DNA from 3 places in the Psychrobacillus sp. FSL K6-1464 genome. Region 3 is predicted to be linked to each of the others. Evidence: riboswitches for the same ligand, from Rfam matches in the RefSeq annotation. Region 3 holds a riboswitch; each other region holds the start of a gene.

Region 1 (6,527 bases), 2.0 Mb from region 3:
AATCTCAGTGGGAATATGAAGTAACAGCTACCAGAAATGAAATAAAAGTATTTGAAAAGCTTTTCTATCAGCTGAAGTCAGTGCAAAGCAGAAACTTTCTACGGGCTCATGAACCACAATTAGTAAAGCCATATCATGTGGATGGGGAAAATGATCAATATGATAGAAGACTTAAGAAAGTGTATGCATGGATTCATGAATTCACTTCAGATGACTCTAAACAATTTATCGAACAGCTACCTTATTTTCAAAGACGAAAGGAGATTCAATTATGAGTAAAAATTTAAATAGAAAAGGTAATGAAAATCCAGTAACTTATCGAAATGTTAGTTCCTTACTCAACCTATCCCCTCAAGACAAATCCAAGCAGAATATTGCACAAAATAGAGAAGAAGGAAATGAAGATTATAAAATGGGACCCCCAAAATAATAGTTACTTTTAGACTTAGCCCTCCATGGGCTAAGTTTTTTATATACATATGCTAAAATTGAAAGAAAACAAAGGGAGTCAGGATATGATTTCTTTCCAAGATTTAAATGGTTATGATGTATTGTTATCTTTTGAGCAAGGTAGCTTTGCAATCCCATCTGAACATGTACTAGTCGTAGCAAAATATAAAGGCAAATGGTTGGTGACGAAGCATCCTAAAAGGGGTTTAGAGTTTCCTGGTGGTAAGTTAGAGCAGGGAGAGACTTTAGTTGAAGCAGCAATTAGAGAAACAAAAGAAGAAACAAATGTGGATATAGTGGAGTTAGCATGGCTTGCAGAATATATGGTAATAGATAATATCCCTTTTTGTAAAACTGTTTATGTAGCGGAAGTTGGGTATATTAATAAAGAGAAGACAAACTTTGAAACAGAAGGAGCCTTTTGGTTATCTTCAGAAGAACTTACACAAAGTAATTATTTGAGCTTCCATATGAAAGATGATGGAATGAAAGCCATTTTAAAGAAGGTGAAAGAAATTGAAAGCAAATGGAACGATTGAAAAAGTTCGAGTTTATCCATCGCCCAATCCTCATATTGTATTAAGAGAAATTACATATTGGTCCTGTGGACTATGTGTCAAAGGGATGCTAGCGTCACCAAAAGAAGTAGGAGACTATGAAGGTATTTTATATTGTCGTGGTGGTATGCAAAGTATTGGTATGGTTCGACCCGCCCGAATCGCACAAATTGCTTCTGAAGGTTTTATCGTATTTGCGCCATATTATCGCGGCAATCGTGGTGGTGAAGGAAAAGATGAATTCGCTGGAGAAGATCGTTGGGATGCTATCTACGGAGTAGATATACTTAAGCAATATTGCCTTGCAGAACGGATTCACCTATTTGCATTTTCTCGTGGTGGAATCATGGCATTATGGATTGCTATTCTACGTAATGATATTACCTCTTTAGTTACGTGGGCGGGTGTGTCCGATATATATCTAACATATGAAGAAAGATTAGATATGAGAAAGATGATGAAACGAGTCATTGGTGGTACTCCAAGCAAATATCCAGTGGGATACGAAGAGCGAGATGTATTACCTCTTATAAAGGAAATGAAGACATCCACGCTTATAATTCACGGTGAACAAGATAAAAATGTCTCTTTTGAGCATGCAAAGGTTTTAGAGCATGCATTAGTAGGGAATAGTATACCAGTTGAAACCTGGTACTATCCAGAATTCACACATTTTTTTCCGAGCAAAATAAATAGACGTGTAGTAAAAGATGCATGTCATTGGATGAAAAATCAGAGAGGGGTTTTATAGTGGGTAATGTTGTAGTAACAACTGAGGCAATGAGTGTAGAGGGGAAATCTTCGTTTCCCATAGATACGAGTTTTTGGGAGGATTTGTGGGATCAATATACAAACGAGTTCCAAGAAGTAGTGATTCATTGTTGGTTGGAAGAACTAGAAGTGTTAGAAGAGTTAAACTCTCGAGCTGTTTCCGTTCAGACAGAAGGATTGATGAAAGTGATTACTATTAATCTAACGGATGAAAATAGACTCTATTTTAGAAATTATTCTGTTGATCCAAAAGGTGGTTTAAAGTGGTATACAATGTTCTTTCAAGAAGATGGGGTTGAACAGATGGAAATAGGTCATTATGGTTCTGAAATTATTCTATATAAAGTTAATGAAGAGGAAGCCGAAAAGTTTGTAGAAATATTTCCTAAAATAACGGATAGTGAATATCATGAGACTAATGGTGACTAGAATAATGCTAATTTGACTTAACCATCCTTTGCAATAAAATATACTTATTATTCTTTCTAGTAAATAAAAGCACAAATATAAAAAAAGAGCCAAATTCATAAGAATTTGGCTCTTTTATGTTTACTCTATTAAGCTAATGGTCCACCTTTAACAGAAATATCTTCAGAAACTGTACCAAACTTTTTAAAGTTATCACGGAAAGACTGAGCTAAATCAGCGGCTTTTTGGTCATATGCTGCTTTGTCTGCCCATGCATTACGAGGGATAAGGACTTCAGAAGGTACGCCTTCTACTACTTTAGGAATAGCTAATCCGAATACTGTATCTGTTTCCGTATCAGTATTGTTTAATTTGCCATCAATAGCAGCACGAACCATTGTACGTGTGTATGAAAGCTTCATACGGTTACCAACACCGTATTCTCCGCCAGTCCAACCAGTGTTTACTAAGAACACTTGTGCACCGTGCTCGTCAATCTTCTTGCCTAGCATTTCTGCATACACTGTTGCATGTAATGGTAAGAAAGGAGAACCGAAGCAAGTCGAGAATACCGGTTGTGGCGATGTAACTCCACGTTCAGTTCCAGCAAGTTTAGAAGTAAAGCCACTTAAGAAATGGTACATTGCTTGTTCTTTCGTTAGTTTACTAATCGGAGGCAATACGCCAAAAGCGTCCGCGGTTAAGAAAATAATTGTATTTGGGTGACCTGCTACAGAAGGGTCTACAATATTATCGATATATTGAATTGGGTATGCAGCACGTGTATTTTCGGTTAATGAGTTATCTGCATAGTTAGCTACGCGAGTTTCTGCATCTACTACTACGTTTTCTAGGACCGTGCCGAATGAGATCGCGTCCCAAATTTGTGGTTCATTTTCACGAGTTAGGTCGATACATTTTGCGTAACAGCCACCTTCGATATTGAACACACCGTTATCCGACCAACCGTGCTCATCGTCTCCGATTAATTTGCGACCAGCATCTGCTGAAAGGGTAGTTTTCCCTGTTCCTGATAATCCGAAGAATAATGTAACGTCTCCATCATCCCCAACGTTTGCAGAGCAGTGCATTGGTAAAATGTCCTGTTCTGGTAGTAAGTAGTTCATAATAGAGAAAATAGATTTCTTCATCTCGCCAGCATACTCAGTTCCACCGATTAGCACTGTGCGTTTTTCCATAGATACGATGATAAAAGTCTCTGAGTGAGTACCGTCTACCGCTGGATCTGCTTTAAAGTTAGGAGCAGATAGAATAGTGAAATCAGTCGTATGAGTAGCAAGTTCTTCTTGTGTTGGTCGTATGAATAGCTGATGAGCGAAAAGGTTATGCCAAGCGTATTCGTTAATAATTTGAATACCTAAACGTGATTCTTTGTCTGCTCCTGCATATCCTTTAAACTCGAATATTTCATCTTGTTTGTTTAAGAAGTTAATCATTTTTTTATATAATGCATCGAAAATGTCAGAAGAAATTGGTTGGTTTACTGAGCCCCAATCGATTTTGTCTTTAGAAATAGCTTCATCTACTATATACTTATCTTGGGGAGAACGGCCAGTATATTTTCCTGTTTCAGCTTTAACTGCACCAGTAGAAGTTAGTACTGCTTCTCCTCTTGTTGTAGCTTTTTCCACAAGTTGTGGCACTGACAATTGGCTGCTAACGTTATTTCCTGCTAACAATGCTTTCAGTTCACTCACTGTTTCGATTGAATTCATTTTGAATATACCATCCTTTTTTTATATTTCCTCTTCAAAAGAGGAAGTTTTCTAGATATGTGAATTAGTATAACACATTAGGTTCATTAGTCTATACTATTCACTTTTAATTTTTTCTTTTGTGTATAAAATACAAACAAAAATAGTTGACATCTTATACATACTTACGTATGATGATAAATTGAACGGATACTCTTATCCCGAGCTGGTGGAGGGGTCAGGCCCTATGAAACCCGGCAACCTGTAGTATTTTCATTATTACAAAGGTGCCAAACCTGAGACAAGGTGAAATTCCTTGATTGATAAGAGTGAAAGGTGCTTATGATACTAATACCTTTCCTCATGTATATTTACGTGAGTGAGAGGTTTTTTTATTGAACATCGCCCTTTATCCTTGTGTGCCAAGTCCGAAACGGCTTCAAGTTAACTTCAATGCATTTAACTTACATGTACTATTATGTGAAGAAAATGCATGAAACATTTTGAATGGCTTGACATGGGAATGAGTACCGTATCAATTCTTGAGAGAAATCTCGCGGGATATAGGAGGAACAATCTATGACACAACGTCGATTATTTACGTCAGAATCAGTGACAGAGGGACATCCAGATAAAATTTGTGATCAAATCTCTGATGCAATTCTAGATGCAATTCTAGCAGAAGACCCAAATGCTCGTGTAGCTTGTGAAACGAGTGTAACAACAGGGTTAGTATTAGTTGCTGGAGAAATTACTACATCTACTTATGTAGATATTCCAAAAGTAGTTCGTTCTACTATTAAAGAAATTGGTTATACACGTGCGAAGTATGGTTTTGACTCAGAAACTTCTGCTGTGCTAACTTCTATTGATGAACAATCACCTGACATTGCGCAGGGTGTAGATCAAGCGTTAGAAGCAAGAGAAGGATCTATGAGCGATTCTGATATAGATGCAATTGGAGCAGGAGACCAAGGCTTAATGTTTGGTTATGCTTGTAATGAAACTCCAGAGCTTATGCCGTTACCAATTAGTTTAGCGCATAAACTAGCTCATCGATTGGCACAAGTCCGTAAAGATGAAACTTTAGATTATCTTCGTCCAGATGGGAAAACACAAGTAACTGTAGAGTATGATGAGAACAATAATCCGGTTCATATCGATACAATAGTTATATCTACTCAACACCATCCGGAAATTACGTTAGAACAAATTCAAAAAGATATTAAAGAAGTAGTGATCAATCCGATTGTTCCTACAAATTTAATAGATGAAAATACAAAATACTTTATCAATCCAACTGGACGCTTTGTAATTGGTGGACCACAAGGAGATGCTGGTTTAACAGGACGTAAAATTATCGTAGATACTTACGGTGGATACGCTCGTCATGGTGGGGGAGCATTCTCTGGTAAAGATCCAACAAAAGTAGACCGTTCTGCTGCATACGCTGCACGCTATGTTGCTAAAAATATTGTTGCCGCTGGTCTTGCTGATCGTTGTGAAGTACAACTTGCTTATGCAATTGGTGTAGCTAAACCTGTTTCCATTGCTGTAGAAACTTTTGGTACTGGAAAAGTAGAAGAAGTGAAATTAGTTTCATATATTCGTGAACTATTCGACCTTCGTCCAGCAGGAATTATTAAAATGCTAGATCTACGCCGTCCAATATACAAACAAACTGCTGCTTATGGTCACTTTGGTCGTACAGACATTGATGTGCCATGGGAAAAAACAGATAAAGCTGCACAATTAAAACAAATGGCTGGATTATAATAGTATGAACAAAAAAGGCTTTCCTATAAGGGAAAGCCTTTTTTCATGGGGAATATAATAAGAATCGATCAATGGATGCTGATAATCGATCGATTGAGTCATAAAATCGATCGTTGAAAGTTATTAATCGATAATCAAGACAAATAATCAATAACAAATGTTATTTTTGAAGGGATTTATAGTATTGTCCTTTTTCTACATATTCTCGGATAATTCTTTGGACATCGGCCTTATCTTCATCGTTTAGCTCACGAACGACTTTTGCAGGGCTTCCTAGTGCCAAAGAATTGGGAGGTATCTTCTTGCCAGGAGGTACTAGACTACCTGCTCCGATGAATGCACCCTCTCCAATTTCAGCTCCATCTAAAATAATGGATCCCATCCCTATTAGTGCACCTTTACGTATTGTGCAACTATGTAAAGTGACTTGATGTCCAATAGTTACTTCGTCTTCTATGATGAGTGGATTATTTGGACTTTGATGCAGACAACTTAAATCTTGTATACTAACTTTACCTCCAATAATAGTAGGAGCAACATCCCCTCTAATTACCGTATTAAACCAAATTGTAGTCTCTGGACCGATTGTCACATCACCTGTTATTGTGACATAATCAGCTATAAAAGCAGAGTCGTCTATAATTGGTGTTTTCCCTTTATATGGATAAATCATTTAACATACGCTCCTTTTGAAAATAGATTATAATTAATGGTAACAGACATACAGTTTGAATGAAAATATATACCGTGGAAATGCTAGGAAGAAAAGAGGTTTGTTTATATGTGGAAATGGGAAACAGAAGGAAAGCCTAAAGCCGTAATAGTTATTGTTCATAGTGCATATGAACAT
Region 2 (6,527 bases), 3.1 Mb from region 3:
GCAGCTGGTTGTTGCCACTGCTTTTGTTGACAAGGATTACAGGAACAGGGTTGTTGATGTTGATGTTGATTCATTGTTAATTCACCTCCTTCTTGCACTACTATTAGTAAATGCAAGAGGAGAAGAAACTAACTAGACAAACATCCCCATTAAGTAAAAATAAAAACAGCTTGATAGGCTTTATTGGGAAAGAAGAAGTTTCAATCTCAGCTAAAATGGTAATACTATAAGGAATAAATATAAGTATTTTGGTTGATTCTATAATATTTTATTAGTATAGTTAAGCGTTTAGGATAAAAACGCGAGAGAGGGAAAACATGAAAAAATTATCAAAGGTATTTTATATAACGATTGGTTTAATAGTTTTAGCTGTTGGATACGGTGCTTTAGCCCCGGAAAGTTTTGAAGCTATTACTAGTACTATTAAAACTTTCGTTGCTTCATCATTTGGTTGGTACTATATGTTACTTATGACGCTAATGTTAGTATTAAGCATCTTCTTCATCTTTAGTCCCTATGGAAAAATCCGACTGGGAAAAGATTCAGATCGTCCGCAATTTTCAACTATTACTTGGATTTCTATGTTGTTTTCTGCTGGTATGGGAATTGGGCTTGTCTTTTATGGGGCAGCTGAACCCTTGTCACATTTTGCCATTGATCCTGCCACAGCTGAACCAGGTACGAATGCAGCTTTTAAAGAATCCCTTCGTCAAACTTACTTCCACTGGGGATTCCATGTTTGGGCTATGTATGGGGTTGTTGCATTATCTCTTGCATTCTTCCAATTCCGTAAGGGGGAACCAGGCTTAATCTCCTCCACTTTGAAACCAATTTTCGGCAAACGAATGGAAGGCCCATGGGGTACTCTCGTAGATGTGCTCGCTGTCTTTGCCACAGCATTTGGCGTTGCTACTTCTCTTGGATTCGGTGCTGTTCAAATTAATGCCGGCTTAAATTACTTATTTGGCTTCAAAATTGGCATTACGTCTCAGATTATCATTATAGCGGTTGTCACTGTCCTCTTTGTAGCATCTGCTTGGTCTGGATTAAGTAAAGGGATAAAATATTTGTCCAATATAAATTTACTATTAGCTCTTGCTTTACTTGGTTTTGTCGTTATTATGGGACCTACCTTACTGATTCTAGATATGTTTACAGATTCTTTCGGAGGTTATTTAGGGAATATTGTACAAATGAGTTTTCGTACATCCCCATTGAATGGTCATAATCGAGAGTGGCTAGACAATTGGACTATCTTCTATTGGGCTTGGTGGATCTCATGGGCACCATTCGTTAGTATGTTCATTGCTCGAGTATCTAAAGGTCGTACAATACGTGAGTTTGTTACAGGTGTTCTTGTAGCACCTACTTTACTGGGAACATTTTGGTTTTCAGCTTTTGGTACAACAGCCATTGACTTTCAGAAAAGAGGCATTGCTGATTTAGCACAAGCATCTACTGAATTGACTATTTTTGAAATGTTCCATATGATGCCTTTCTCTACAGGTATTTCTGTTTTTGCTGTGTTATTAATTGCTTCCTTTTTCATTACTTCGGCAGATTCTGCCACTTTCGTTCTTGGTATGCAGTCGACCAACGGGTCACTGACTCCACCGAACAGAGTGAAGCTCGCTTGGGGAATCACATTATCCGTAATCGCTATTATTTTGTTATCCGTTAATGGATTAGCGGCATTACAAAATACAATTATTATTGCCGCCTTACCATTTTCATTCGTAATGTTACTTATGATTATTTCACTGTTTAAGGCTTTAAAAGCAGAAAGAAAATAATGAAAATAAATGAAATGCCAAGGGTTTATTCCCTTGGCATTTCATTTATGTTTAAACCTTTACTTTCTTTCTCATTATCAAATGAGATCCGAAAAAGAAAGTTATATTTTTACTCAGCTACAGTATTCTACAAATGAGTATGGAAAGTAGTCGAGATCTTACACGGATTAACTCCAAACTTCTCTAGAAATATCAACAATGTATTTTAACTTTTTATACCGCTGTTCTTCTGTCAGCTTATTACCATGATGTGTAGAAGCAAATCTGCATTGCGGACTAATACTCAACTGCTCCAGCGGAACATATTAAGTTGCTTCCTTGTTCGAAGAAGTCTAAATGCCACCAGTAAACTTTCTGGTCTTAACAAACTTCCTACATGGTCCGCTCGAAATGGTGCTTGAATAGCTGTTTGAACTGTCCATTTATCTCGCTCCTTCTATGGTAAGATTGCAAATGATCGAACTGGGAATCCAGAGGCTTTTTCTGGCTTCGGGACGATATTGAAAATAATGGCTCCTGTTGCAGGGAGCTTATCTAAGTTCGTCAATAATTCTATTTGATAAGTGTCTTGTTCAAGCACATAATATTCTCCGTGTAATGCGCCGTTTTTTAGATAATCCGCACTTGAATCCGTGTCGAATGTTTCGTGTCCTATAGCTTTAATCTTTCGTTCTTGAAATAAAAATTTTAAAGCTTCTAATCCCCAACCCGGCGCGTGATTATTACCCGCTGCATCCTTATTGTTAAACTCCTTTTCGTCTGGCCAACGTTTACTCCAATCGGTTCTAAGAGCGACAAATGAGCCTTCTTCGATTTTTCCGTGGGCTTTTTCAAATGTGAAAATGTCATCCACCGATAAAGTAAAATCATTATCTTCAGCCGCTTCCTTTGACTGATCAATGACGACTAATGGTAATACCAATTCTTTCAATTCGAGTTCTTCTAAGTAACGCGTATCTCTTACAAAATGTATAGGTGCATCTATATGTGTGCCGTACTGTCCTGCAAATTGAAAGCTTTGTGCAAAGAATCCATCATCATGATTAAACAATGTATCGATTTCAGTTGCTTTAAAAGCGGCGAAATGTGGTGAATTAGCTCCAAATGTGTGTGTTAAATCTACCCACTGCTTTTCCTTCAATGTGTTGAATGCTTTTAGTAATTCCGATGACATATTGATTTCTCCCCCTATTTTTTATAGTTAAAATCAAATAAAACCCCTTCTTAGAAACAAGAAGAGGTTTACACGTCATCAGTGAATTAGTCTCTTCTTATCTTCAAGCATAACGCTTCTGGAATTAGCACAGTACAAATTTTTGCCTGTTGCTGAGGTATCATAGGGCCAAGTCCCTCCACCTCTCTTGATAAGAAAGTTGTTTTATTTGATTAACACCTAGTATACAAATAGAAATTACCTAAGTCAACCATTATTTTCTTTTTATTTAGAATATAATATTTTTAATGGTGGAAGCATCATAATTTTCTTTTCATTTCCTCTGTTTTTTAGGTACATTAATAATATGAAGACTATGAGATAATATGAAAAGAGATAGTGATGAAAAGAGGGGTATGTATGATCCATACGATTGGCATAACGACCGATCATGAAATAGTAAATGACTTTCCTATAGAAGATATAAAACGGAGAAAGTTTGAATGGTACTGGATTGACATTGCCGAGCCAACCAAAGAAGAAGAACTTTTGCTTAGTTCTTTCTTTCGTTTTCATCCACTGGCAATTGAGGATTGCTTACAAAGGCTACAGCGTCCTAAAGTGGACTATTATGATGGTTATAACTTCTTTGTTTTACATTCTTTCAATGAGGAAACATTAGAAGCGGAAGAGTTAGACATATTTGTTGGTCAAGACTATGTAGTGTCATTTCATTTCCATCCCATGCATGAAATGGAGCAAGCACGGCAGCGTATTAGACAAAATTCACAAGGCTGGGATAGAGGTGCTATCCATGCAACTTATAATATCATCGATACAGTAGTAGATGCCTATTTTCCGATTGTCTATAAAATTGAAGGCTATTTAAATGCTGTAGAAGACAAGCTTACTTATGATATGCGCCATTTTTCTATGGATTCAGTGTTTGATCTACGAGGAGATTTGTTGCGTTTAAGACGTACAGTTATTCCTATGCGAGATTTACTTTATAGAATATTAAATTCAGAACGAATGAATTTACAGCAAACAGAACACACCTACTTTGCCGATATTTACGACCATTTAATACGACTGACGGAAATGATTGAATCTAATCGAGAGCTGACAGCTGATATACGTGATAGTCATATGTCGATAAACTCTAGTAGGATGAACCGTATCATGATGATCTTAACGATTGTATCAACTGTTTTTATACCCTTAACGTTCATTGTTGGAGTATACGGTATGAACTTTGCAAACATGCCTGAACTTGAGTGGAAATATAGTTATTTCGTAGTACTCGGTGCTATGGTCCTCATCGCTTTTTCTATGCTTAGTTGGTTCAAATACAAAGGGTGGTTTAATTTGTTTAAAGATTAATATAAGAGAAACCGGGCATAAAAGCGCCCGTCCCTTGAAGGTCAAAACTGTTTTTTTCGTTTTCGAGGGACTTTGGACAAACGTCTTGCTATATGATTACCGATTGAATTTTTAGTGATATTGGTTGTGATTTGGTCACAACCAATATCGCTTTTTTTAAGTAATCTTATGGCATTTATCTGCCCGTCGCCCTTCTACAACTCTTAGAACAAGGTAAGTATGTTTTGAGAAAAGTATTACAGAGTAGTATCCTTAATTCAACAGACAATTTTATCACTATATTAGCTTGGGCGACTCATATCATCTAAGCGAAAGGCTGCAATATCTTAAAGTTAAATACTACACATTTGATTGCAGTGGAAGGTGGCGACTCCAGCGGAAAAAGCGTTATGTGAAGACCCGCAGCGTAGCGAGGAGGCTGAGGCAACGGCCGCGCAAAGCGTCCACCTGAAACGGAAATCAGCAGTACTATTCATTCTTTTAAGTCACCCTAACTCATTGTTCACGTTACATTTTTATATACTTCCTGGGCACATAATGAGTATAGAACATATATTTTCTTTTAAAAAAACGAGTAAATTCTAAATGAATTTGCTCGTTTTTATTGATTGGCTGTCCAATAGTAAAACAATGCAGTAAAAGTAAGTTTTTCTGTGTGCGTTAAATTATGCGCAAGAGAGACATGGACATTCATTGCTTGTATTTCAAATGCAGGATGCGTAGCATATGGGAAAATTCCAAACCGATATGTCGCTAATCTTTGACCACCTAAATCATGAACGTCAATGTCTCCATATACACTTTTCGCTTCCATTTGAAGTAGTTTTTCGTTATTTGCATCAAATATTATAGCTCTATTTTTTAAAGTCATTAGTGGCATAACAATAGTAGTTGCGTGTAAACGATTATGATCTAGTACCTTTATTTTCATAAACTTAAGCTTATTGTGAATGGTAAACGTAGACACTACCTTCTCATCCATCGTTATTATTCGATAAGTAATTGGAAAGAACATTCCCATTTTGAAAATATTTAATGTGGTTAGTTTCCTTCGAAAGGGCTGTTCTTCGGTAGGACTTATTTTATATAACCGCTCCCCTGTACTGGAGACTAAATAGGTCTGTGGAATTAACGAAACGTCTCGTTGGAAATTAAGTTCCTGAATCGGAAAACTAGCTGAGTAATAATTGCTATCCACTTTTTTCTCTTCAGGCAATTTTTCTGCAGCATGTTGAAACAAAAAAGAAGAGCTATATAAAACAAGTAATGTAAAGCCAACAGCAAAATGAGTTTCAAAGTCTTGCCACATAACATCTTTGAAAACTATAAGCAAAACTATGTATATTCCTACTAAGCTTATTGATGCGAATTTTGTATATTGAGCTGATTTTTCATAAATATGTTTCAAGTTTCTCACCTCTAATAGCCTTTACGAAGAATTAGCAAAATAGTTCCAAAAAAAAGCTTTCCCTATGTGTTACAGGGAAGCTTTTAGGAATTACATATTTCTAAAACAGACTGTACTGATTCTACTGATCTATCTAGAGCAAGTTTCTCATCACTAGTTAAAGGAAGTTCGATAATACTTTCTATGCCGTTTCCTCCAATTACTGTTGGTACACCTAAATATAAATCATTATAACCATATTCCCCTTCTAAATAGGCTATAGAAGGTAATATTCGTTTTTTATCGCGAATAATCGCTTCAGCCATCTCTACAAGAGAAGCCGCTGGTGCATAATAGGCGCTACCGTTGCCAAGAAGAGAAACAATTTCGCCCCCACCTTTCCTTGTCCGTTCAACGATTGCAGCTAATCTTTCCTTGGAAATAATCTTTTCTAAAGGGATTCCTCCTGCATATGAATAACGAACAAGAGGAACCATATCATCGCCATGACCACCTAGTACAAATCCTGATATATCTTCCACCGAAATATTTAGTTCCTCCGCAACAAATGTATTAAAGCGTGCAGTATCTAGAACTCCGGATTGACCAATCACTCTATTTTTTGGAAATCCAGTCGTCTTATAACATACATAAGTCATTGCATCTACTGGGTTACTCAATATGAGAACGTAGCTATTTGGTGCGTACTTCTTCACTTTTTCCGAAACAGCGCGCATGATTTTGGCATTTGTACTTACAAGATCATCTCTACTCATACCAGGCTTTCTTGCAATTCCAGCTGTAATAATGA
Region 3 (6,527 bases):
AAAATACCTTCCACTGCTAATGGTAGGTCTGCATCCTCCATGACGATTACTGCATTCTTTCCACCCATTTCAAGAGAAACTTTCTTTAAGTGACGACCACCAAGCTCGGCTACCTTACTCCCTGTTTCTGTAGAACCAGTAAACGAGATAACCTTTACATCTGGATGTTCGATCATAGCTGTCCCAACTTGAGAACCTGACCCAAAAACGACATTAGCCACTCCAGGTGGAAGTCCGGCTTCCTCAAAGATTTTAGCCATTTCATATGCCATCATCGGAGTTTCCGTTGCCGGTTTCCAAATAAATGCATTTCCTGCCACTATAGCGGGAAAGGATTTCCACGTAGCAATTGCCACCGGAAAATTCCATGGTGTAATGAGCCCCACTACTCCAATAGGTGAACGGACACTCATCGCAAACTTGTCTGCCAATTCCGATGGGGTTGTTTCTCCAAATAATCGGCGCCCTTCTCCTGCCATGTAAAACGCCATATCAATGCCTTCCTGAACTTCTCCGCGTCCCTCTTCAATTACTTTTCCCATTTCTTTTGTTAACACTTGAGCAAGGTGCTCTTTCTTTTCTTTCATTATCCTACCAATTTCATATAAATAATCTGCACGTTTAGGTGCAGGAACAAGTGCCCATTTTTTTTGTGCTTTTACTGCTGCTTCTACCGCAAGATTTACATCTTCTTCCGTAGATAGCCTCACCTCTGATAGCTGTTCACCATTTGCAGGATTTACCACTGGTGTATAATCTGCACCCTCGGAGTCTTGCCAATTGCCATTAATAAAGTTAGTTAATTTCATTTTATTCCCTCTTTTCACTTTTAAATGTAAACGCTTCCATTATTCATATATTCTATAAAATTTCATAAATCCCTTTAAAAATCTTTGGATATTTAGAATGAAACTTTTTCACCCTGCTTTCGTATAAATGGTAGAGAAAAATTTAAGGAGGAATTTGTTCATGAATAATCATGAAATTGACTACAAATTATACGGTGATGATATGCAATTTGTTGAAATCGAATTAGATCCCAAGGAAACAGTTGTTGCCGAAGCAGGAAGTTTAATGATGATGGAAGACGGTATTTCAATGGAAACTATTTTCGGCGATGGCTCATCGGGTTCTGCTGGTAGCGGCGGTGGTCTTATGGGCAAATTAATGGGTGCAGGTAAGCGTATGCTTACAGGAGAGAGTTTATTCATGACAACTTTCACTAATACAGGTAGTGGAAAAAGACATGTCTACTTTGCATCACCTTACCCAGGTAAAATTATTCCATTGGATTTAAGCCAATACCGTGGCAAAATTATTTGTCAAAAGGATGCTTTCTTAGCAGCAGCAAAAGGGGTTACGATTGGCATCGAATTTCAGCGTAAGTTAGGAGCAGGCTTTTTTGGTGGTGAAGGTTTCATCATGCAAAAACTAGAAGGTGATGGCCTCGCTTTCGTTCATGCTGGTGGGGCAATTCATAGAAAGTCTCTTCAACAAGGAGAAGTTTTACGCGTAGATACTGGGTGTCTCGTAGCAATGACTGCGGACGTTGACTACAATATTGAAATGGTCAAAGGAGTTAAAACAGCCTTATTTGGTGGAGAGGGATTATTCTTCGCTACTCTTCGTGGTCCAGGTACCGTATGGATCCAATCACTTCCGTTTAGTAGATTGGCTAGTAAAGTATTTGCAGCAGCTCCCCAAACACCTGGTGGTGGTTCAAAAGGTGAAGGTAGTATAACTGGTGGATTATTTGACCTGCTAGGTGGGAAATAAATCAGAATCCTTGAGAATGGCTTGCTTTTTAACTGGTCATACGCCAGTAGAACGCTATTTGATTGGTTCGGTATCTGAAGCAATCGTGCGTTCAGCTAAATGTGATGTATTAGTCATTCGTACACCTGGTTCAACAATATAAAAAAAGCGTCCAGACTTTCAAAAGTCTGGACGTTTTTTTTATAGGATTAACTTATTCACCTTTTAGGGAACCGACATTGGAGGATTACTTAAAAAAGTAGAGAAGCTACGTGACTGTATCTCGTAGCTTCTCCTGATTCATTTACCCTATTACAGAAAGCTTCATCTGATGTGTAAGTGCAATGTCCATGTACCTTACTTTACCTAGATACTTTGTGTATTTGTTTGAACTAATACTTTTCTATCTTGAGCTTCATGTATTTTAACCATTACAAAACGTGCAATAGGTTGAATAACCAAGCTTTCTAAGAATAGAGCTATTAAAAAGTTACGTGGCCAAATTTGGATAAAGTTAGTAAATATATTAGTTGTAAATCCATTCCCCATGATATCTCCAACAATAGTCATTGTAAATGACATACCTAAAACTGTGAACAGTGTACGGAACATAATACGAGCAGCAAAACCGTCTGTTGGTGAAATAAATTTAGATGCTAAAAATTCAGCAAAACGACCGATAGCTAACGGTTCAATAATCATCACAATAACCCAAATAATAGGCAACAGGATTAACATATCCATTGCAACCTCACTGTTAAATCCTCCAGCTGCAAGAATTATGTTGATTGATCCTATAAATAGTACTGATAATGTACAAATGATTGCGCCAAATATTGCGCCTTCTTTACCATTCTTTGGTAGTCTTTTATCTTGATGCATATCTTACTTATCTTCCTTTCAAAAAGCTTATTTAGACCTTGGCAATTAATATGAAGCAAAACAGTCGATTTTTATAATAGAGGATAACGTTATAGAGAGAAAAACTCTTTGAAGTGTCCATAATTTTTTCATTTAAATCCTATATGCAAACCATGTTAATGGGGTTTTTCGCTTGGATTAAAGCTAGTCCATAGATTCCTAAGTGCATTATTAAAAGCTGTTTCATTAAACAGCCGACAATTCCTACAATATTATAGAGTTACTGATCCTTTTTATATATTGGATTTCCTTTTCAGAAATTCTTTAATAAAGTTGGTAATAGTTTTGAAATTTTTATTAAGGGATTAGTTGATTGCTGAGTTAAACACAGCATCATTGCTCCTTCAATTGAAGCAGTCAATAATAATGAAATGGCAGTAGCCTTTTCAACCGAAAAACCATCGGCTAATAGTTTAATGTAATAAATTTGCTCTATATTTTCATACAAATCACTACAAGCGGTTCGGACAGGCTCACTCATTGTCGCCATCTCACTAACGATACTGCTAAATGTATAGCCAGTGATGGTCCCATCCTTTTCAAAACTACGAATTAATTTATCAATCATGGAAACTATGGCATCTTCAGTCGAAGGATGCTTACTGAAAATCACTTTAATATCTGTTGTAATATCTTCTTTTAAAGCATGTAAACAAGTTATTAAGAGTTCGTCTTTGCCATTTGGAAAGTGGTGGTAAAGGGCCCCTTTTGTAACGTTACATGCTTTTAGTATTTCTGTTAGTCCTACAGTTTTATAGCCTTTTTGTTGAAACAGTGTTGTAGCAGTTTCAATTATGAGTGATTTAGTATCCATATCTGAATTTCCTCCTAACATACCGACGGGTCTGTTTGTTAGTATAACAAATTTTTAACAACATTCTAGTATTTTGTTTATTTAAATAAATAGCAAAGCACCCAATACACCCTCGATTGTTTATCTCCCTTTCCTAAACCTTCATATAATATTACGAGGAGCATTATGCCTTATGTTCCTACAATACAAGATGGGAGGTGGATACGATGGAGTCTTCTACAGGATTATGGGTTGGTTTGTTAGGTATCGTTTTAGGGGTGCTAGGTTTCTTTTATGCTCCGCTTTGGCTAGGTGCTGGAGCAGTTCTTTTGGGGCTAGTAGCTTTAGCTTATTCTCACAAGTTAATAGTAGGTTGGATATCATTAATACTCGGAGTAATTGTTTTAATATGGACATTTTTGTTATGATGTTGAACAAAATGCATCTTGTTAAAAACACATCTACGTGTTAAGCTTATTTAAATTCAAAATTGTGATAATTTAATATATTTTTCTTATCCAGAGAGACGGAGGGATTGGCCCGTAGATGTCTCAGCAACCAGCCACGTTTAGGTATGGTGCTAATTCCAAATAGACGTTTGACGTCTTGAAGATAAGAAGACAAACTTCAATATTACTTGAGGGTTCTCTTCTTATTAGAGAATCCTCTTTTTTTTATTTTAATTGTAAAGGATGAGCATCTAATGTCAAAGAACAGTATCGATACACAGTTAGTTCAATTGGGCAACCATAGTGATGAGAAAACTGGTGCGGTAAATCCCCCTATTTATCTTTCAACAGCTTACAAACATAATGGGATCGGGCAGTCAACAGGATATGACTACACAAGAACTAAAAACCCAACTCGCGCTATTTTAGAAGATGGAATTGCAAAGTTAGAAGATGGAGATGCTGGCTTTGCCTGTAGTTCTGGCATGGCCGCTATACAATTGGTTTTGTCCCTTTTTCGCTCAGGGGATGAATTAATTGCGCCTGATGATTTATATGGTGGAACCTACCGGTTATTTAACCAGTATGCAGATTCTTATAATATTCGTACCACTTATGCAAAGTTTGAATCAGCTGAAGAAGTAACAGCATTGATAACCAAAAATACAAAAGCTTTATTTATTGAAACCCCAACAAACCCCTTGATGTTGGAAATTGATATCCAACTATTTGCTGAGGTTGCAAAAGAGCATAATCTACTTTTAATCGTAGACAATACATTCCTTACTCCTTACTTACAGCGACCTATTGAAATGGGTGCTGATATTGTCATTCATAGTGGTACCAAATATATTGGTGGACATAATGACGTTCTTGCGGGACTTGTCGTCTCGAAGGGTGCGGAACTTAGTGAACAGCTGCAAACTAATCATAATGCAGCAGGAGCCGTCCTTTCTCCTTTCGATTCTTGGTTACTCATAAGAGGATTAAAGACGCTTCATCTACGTATGAAGCAACATGATTTAAACGCTAAAAGGATTACAGAGTTTTTAAAGCAAGAGCCTGCAGTTAAAGATGTATTATATCCCGGGGTTGGTGGGATGTTGTCCTTCCGTTTACATAAAAGCGAGTGGGTTGCCCCTTTCCTAGAGAATTTGAAATTAATTGTATTTGCAGAGAGTCTTGGCGGTGTGGAAAGCTTTATCACTTATCCTGCTACACAAACACATGCGGATATACCGGAGATGGAGCGAATTGCACGAGGGGTTGATAATAGTCTCCTTCGTTTTTCGGTGGGAATTGAAGAGGTCGAAGATTTAATAACAGATTTACAACAAGTATTTAATACTTTAGAAAGTGAGGTTTTAAAATGAGTGATTTCAAAGAGTCATTGGAAACTAGTCTAGTCGTCGCCTCTACTCGTGGAAATTCAGAAATAAAAACGGGAGCTGTCAATGTTCCTATTTATTTATCCTCCACTTTTCATCAAGAAAACTTTGATAATTTCGGCCCTTATGACTATAGTCGATCGGGAAACCCTACAAGAGAAGCACTTGAAAAAACCATTGCGGAACTAGAGGGAGGAACTAGAGGACTTGCATTTGCTTCGGGAATTGCAGCTATTTCTTCTGCTTTTATGCTTTTGTCTTCTGGCGATCATATCGTTATTACAGAAGATGTATACGGCGGTACCTTTCGCTTTGTTACCGAAGTATTGCCTCGTTTTGGGATTGAGCACAGCTTTGCAGATTTTACTGACATCGATGCAATTACAAGAGCAATACAACCCAATACAAAACTAATATACATTGAGACACCCTCGAACCCTTGCTTGGGTATCACTGATATTCATGCAGTAGTAGAGCTTGCAAAGTCCCATGACTGTTTAACCTTTTTAGACAATACATTTATGACACCATTATACCAACGTCCACTGGACTTGGGAGTAGATGTCGTTTTACATAGTGCCACAAAATTTTTATCCGGACATAGCGATGTTATTGCAGGACTTGCAGTTACAAAAGATGATGATTTAGGTAATCGTTTAGCATTTATCCAGAACTCATTCGGTGCTATTTTAGGTGCACAAGATTCATTTTCTCTCATACAAGGGATAAAAACACTAAGTGTACGATTTGAAAAATCTGCTGAGTCTGCGAGAAAAATTGCCAACTATTTAAGTGGGCATGATTTAGTGGAAAAAGTATATTTTCCTGGACTGTCCACTCATCCAGGATTTGATACACATAACAGACAGTCGAGTAGTGCCGGTGCAGTTCTTTCCTTCCGTTTACCAAATAGATCCATTGCTAAGTCATTCGTAGAAAATATTAGGATTCCTGTATTCGCAGTTAGTCTTGGCGGAGTAGAATCCATCCTCTCCCACCCTGCTCAAATGTCTCATGCAGCAATGCCTAAAGCAGAAAGAGAAAAGCGGGGCATAACAGATGGCCTTCTACGTTTTTCCGTTGGATTAGAGAATGTTGATGATTTAATAGCTGACTTTGAACAATCGTTAGAAATAGCATCCAAACAACAGGAGAAAGTAGGAATATAAAATGTCAAAATCACTAGTTGTAAATACACCATTCAAAGCAGATCACGTAGGA

Evidence for each region. A riboswitch is a leader RNA that binds a small molecule or an ion and turns the genes downstream of it on or off. The one in region 3 is predicted to bind S-adenosylmethionine.
Region 1: another riboswitch for S-adenosylmethionine. It lies ahead of metK (methionine adenosyltransferase); the one in region 3 lies ahead of MKX39_RS02530 (methionine biosynthesis PLP-dependent protein).
Region 2: another riboswitch for S-adenosylmethionine. It lies ahead of MKX39_RS18880 (cyclase family protein); the one in region 3 lies ahead of MKX39_RS02530 (methionine biosynthesis PLP-dependent protein).

The regions. Positions count from the first base shown of each region.
Region 1 is NZ_JBBOOP010000001.1:2,537,447-2,543,973, reverse strand. It holds gene MKX39_RS12820 (transposase) at 1-275, shown strand, start outside; gene MKX39_RS12815 (hypothetical protein) at 272-430, shown strand; gene MKX39_RS12810 (NUDIX domain-containing protein) at 516-989, shown strand; gene MKX39_RS12805 (alpha/beta hydrolase family protein) at 967-1,758, shown strand; gene MKX39_RS12800 (hypothetical protein) at 1,758-2,207, shown strand; gene pckA (phosphoenolpyruvate carboxykinase (ATP)) at 2,336-3,922, opposite strand; SAM riboswitch class I at 4,115-4,231, shown strand; gene metK (methionine adenosyltransferase) at 4,481-5,677, shown strand; gene MKX39_RS12785 (gamma carbonic anhydrase) at 5,838-6,350, opposite strand; gene MKX39_RS12780 (alpha/beta hydrolase) at 6,459-6,527, shown strand, end outside.
Region 2 is NZ_JBBOOP010000001.1:3,652,421-3,658,947, forward strand. It holds gene MKX39_RS18865 (hypothetical protein) at 1-74, opposite strand, end outside; gene MKX39_RS18870 (BCCT family transporter) at 318-1,793, shown strand; partial or broken gene MKX39_RS18875 (5-methyltetrahydropteroyltriglutamate--homocysteine S-methyltransferase) at 1,961-2,098, opposite strand; gene MKX39_RS18880 (cyclase family protein) at 2,230-2,967, opposite strand; SAM riboswitch class I at 3,062-3,164, opposite strand; gene corA (magnesium/cobalt transporter CorA) at 3,367-4,329, shown strand; gene MKX39_RS18890 (hypothetical protein) at 4,931-5,737, opposite strand; gene mdh (malate dehydrogenase) at 5,821-6,527, opposite strand, start outside.
Region 3 is NZ_JBBOOP010000001.1:510,582-517,108, reverse strand. It holds gene MKX39_RS02560 (aldehyde dehydrogenase family protein) at 1-809, opposite strand, end outside; gene MKX39_RS02555 (TIGR00266 family protein) at 970-1,776, shown strand; partial or broken gene MKX39_RS02550 (universal stress protein) at 1,808-1,918, shown strand; gene MKX39_RS02545 (DUF2798 domain-containing protein) at 2,122-2,637, opposite strand; gene MKX39_RS02540 (TetR/AcrR family transcriptional regulator) at 2,930-3,490, opposite strand; gene MKX39_RS02535 (hypothetical protein) at 3,697-3,897, shown strand; SAM riboswitch class I at 3,981-4,088, shown strand; gene MKX39_RS02530 (methionine biosynthesis PLP-dependent protein) at 4,173-5,291, shown strand; gene metC (cystathionine beta-lyase) at 5,288-6,475, shown strand; gene MKX39_RS02520 (5-methyltetrahydropteroyltriglutamate--homocysteine S-methyltransferase) at 6,477-6,527, shown strand, end outside.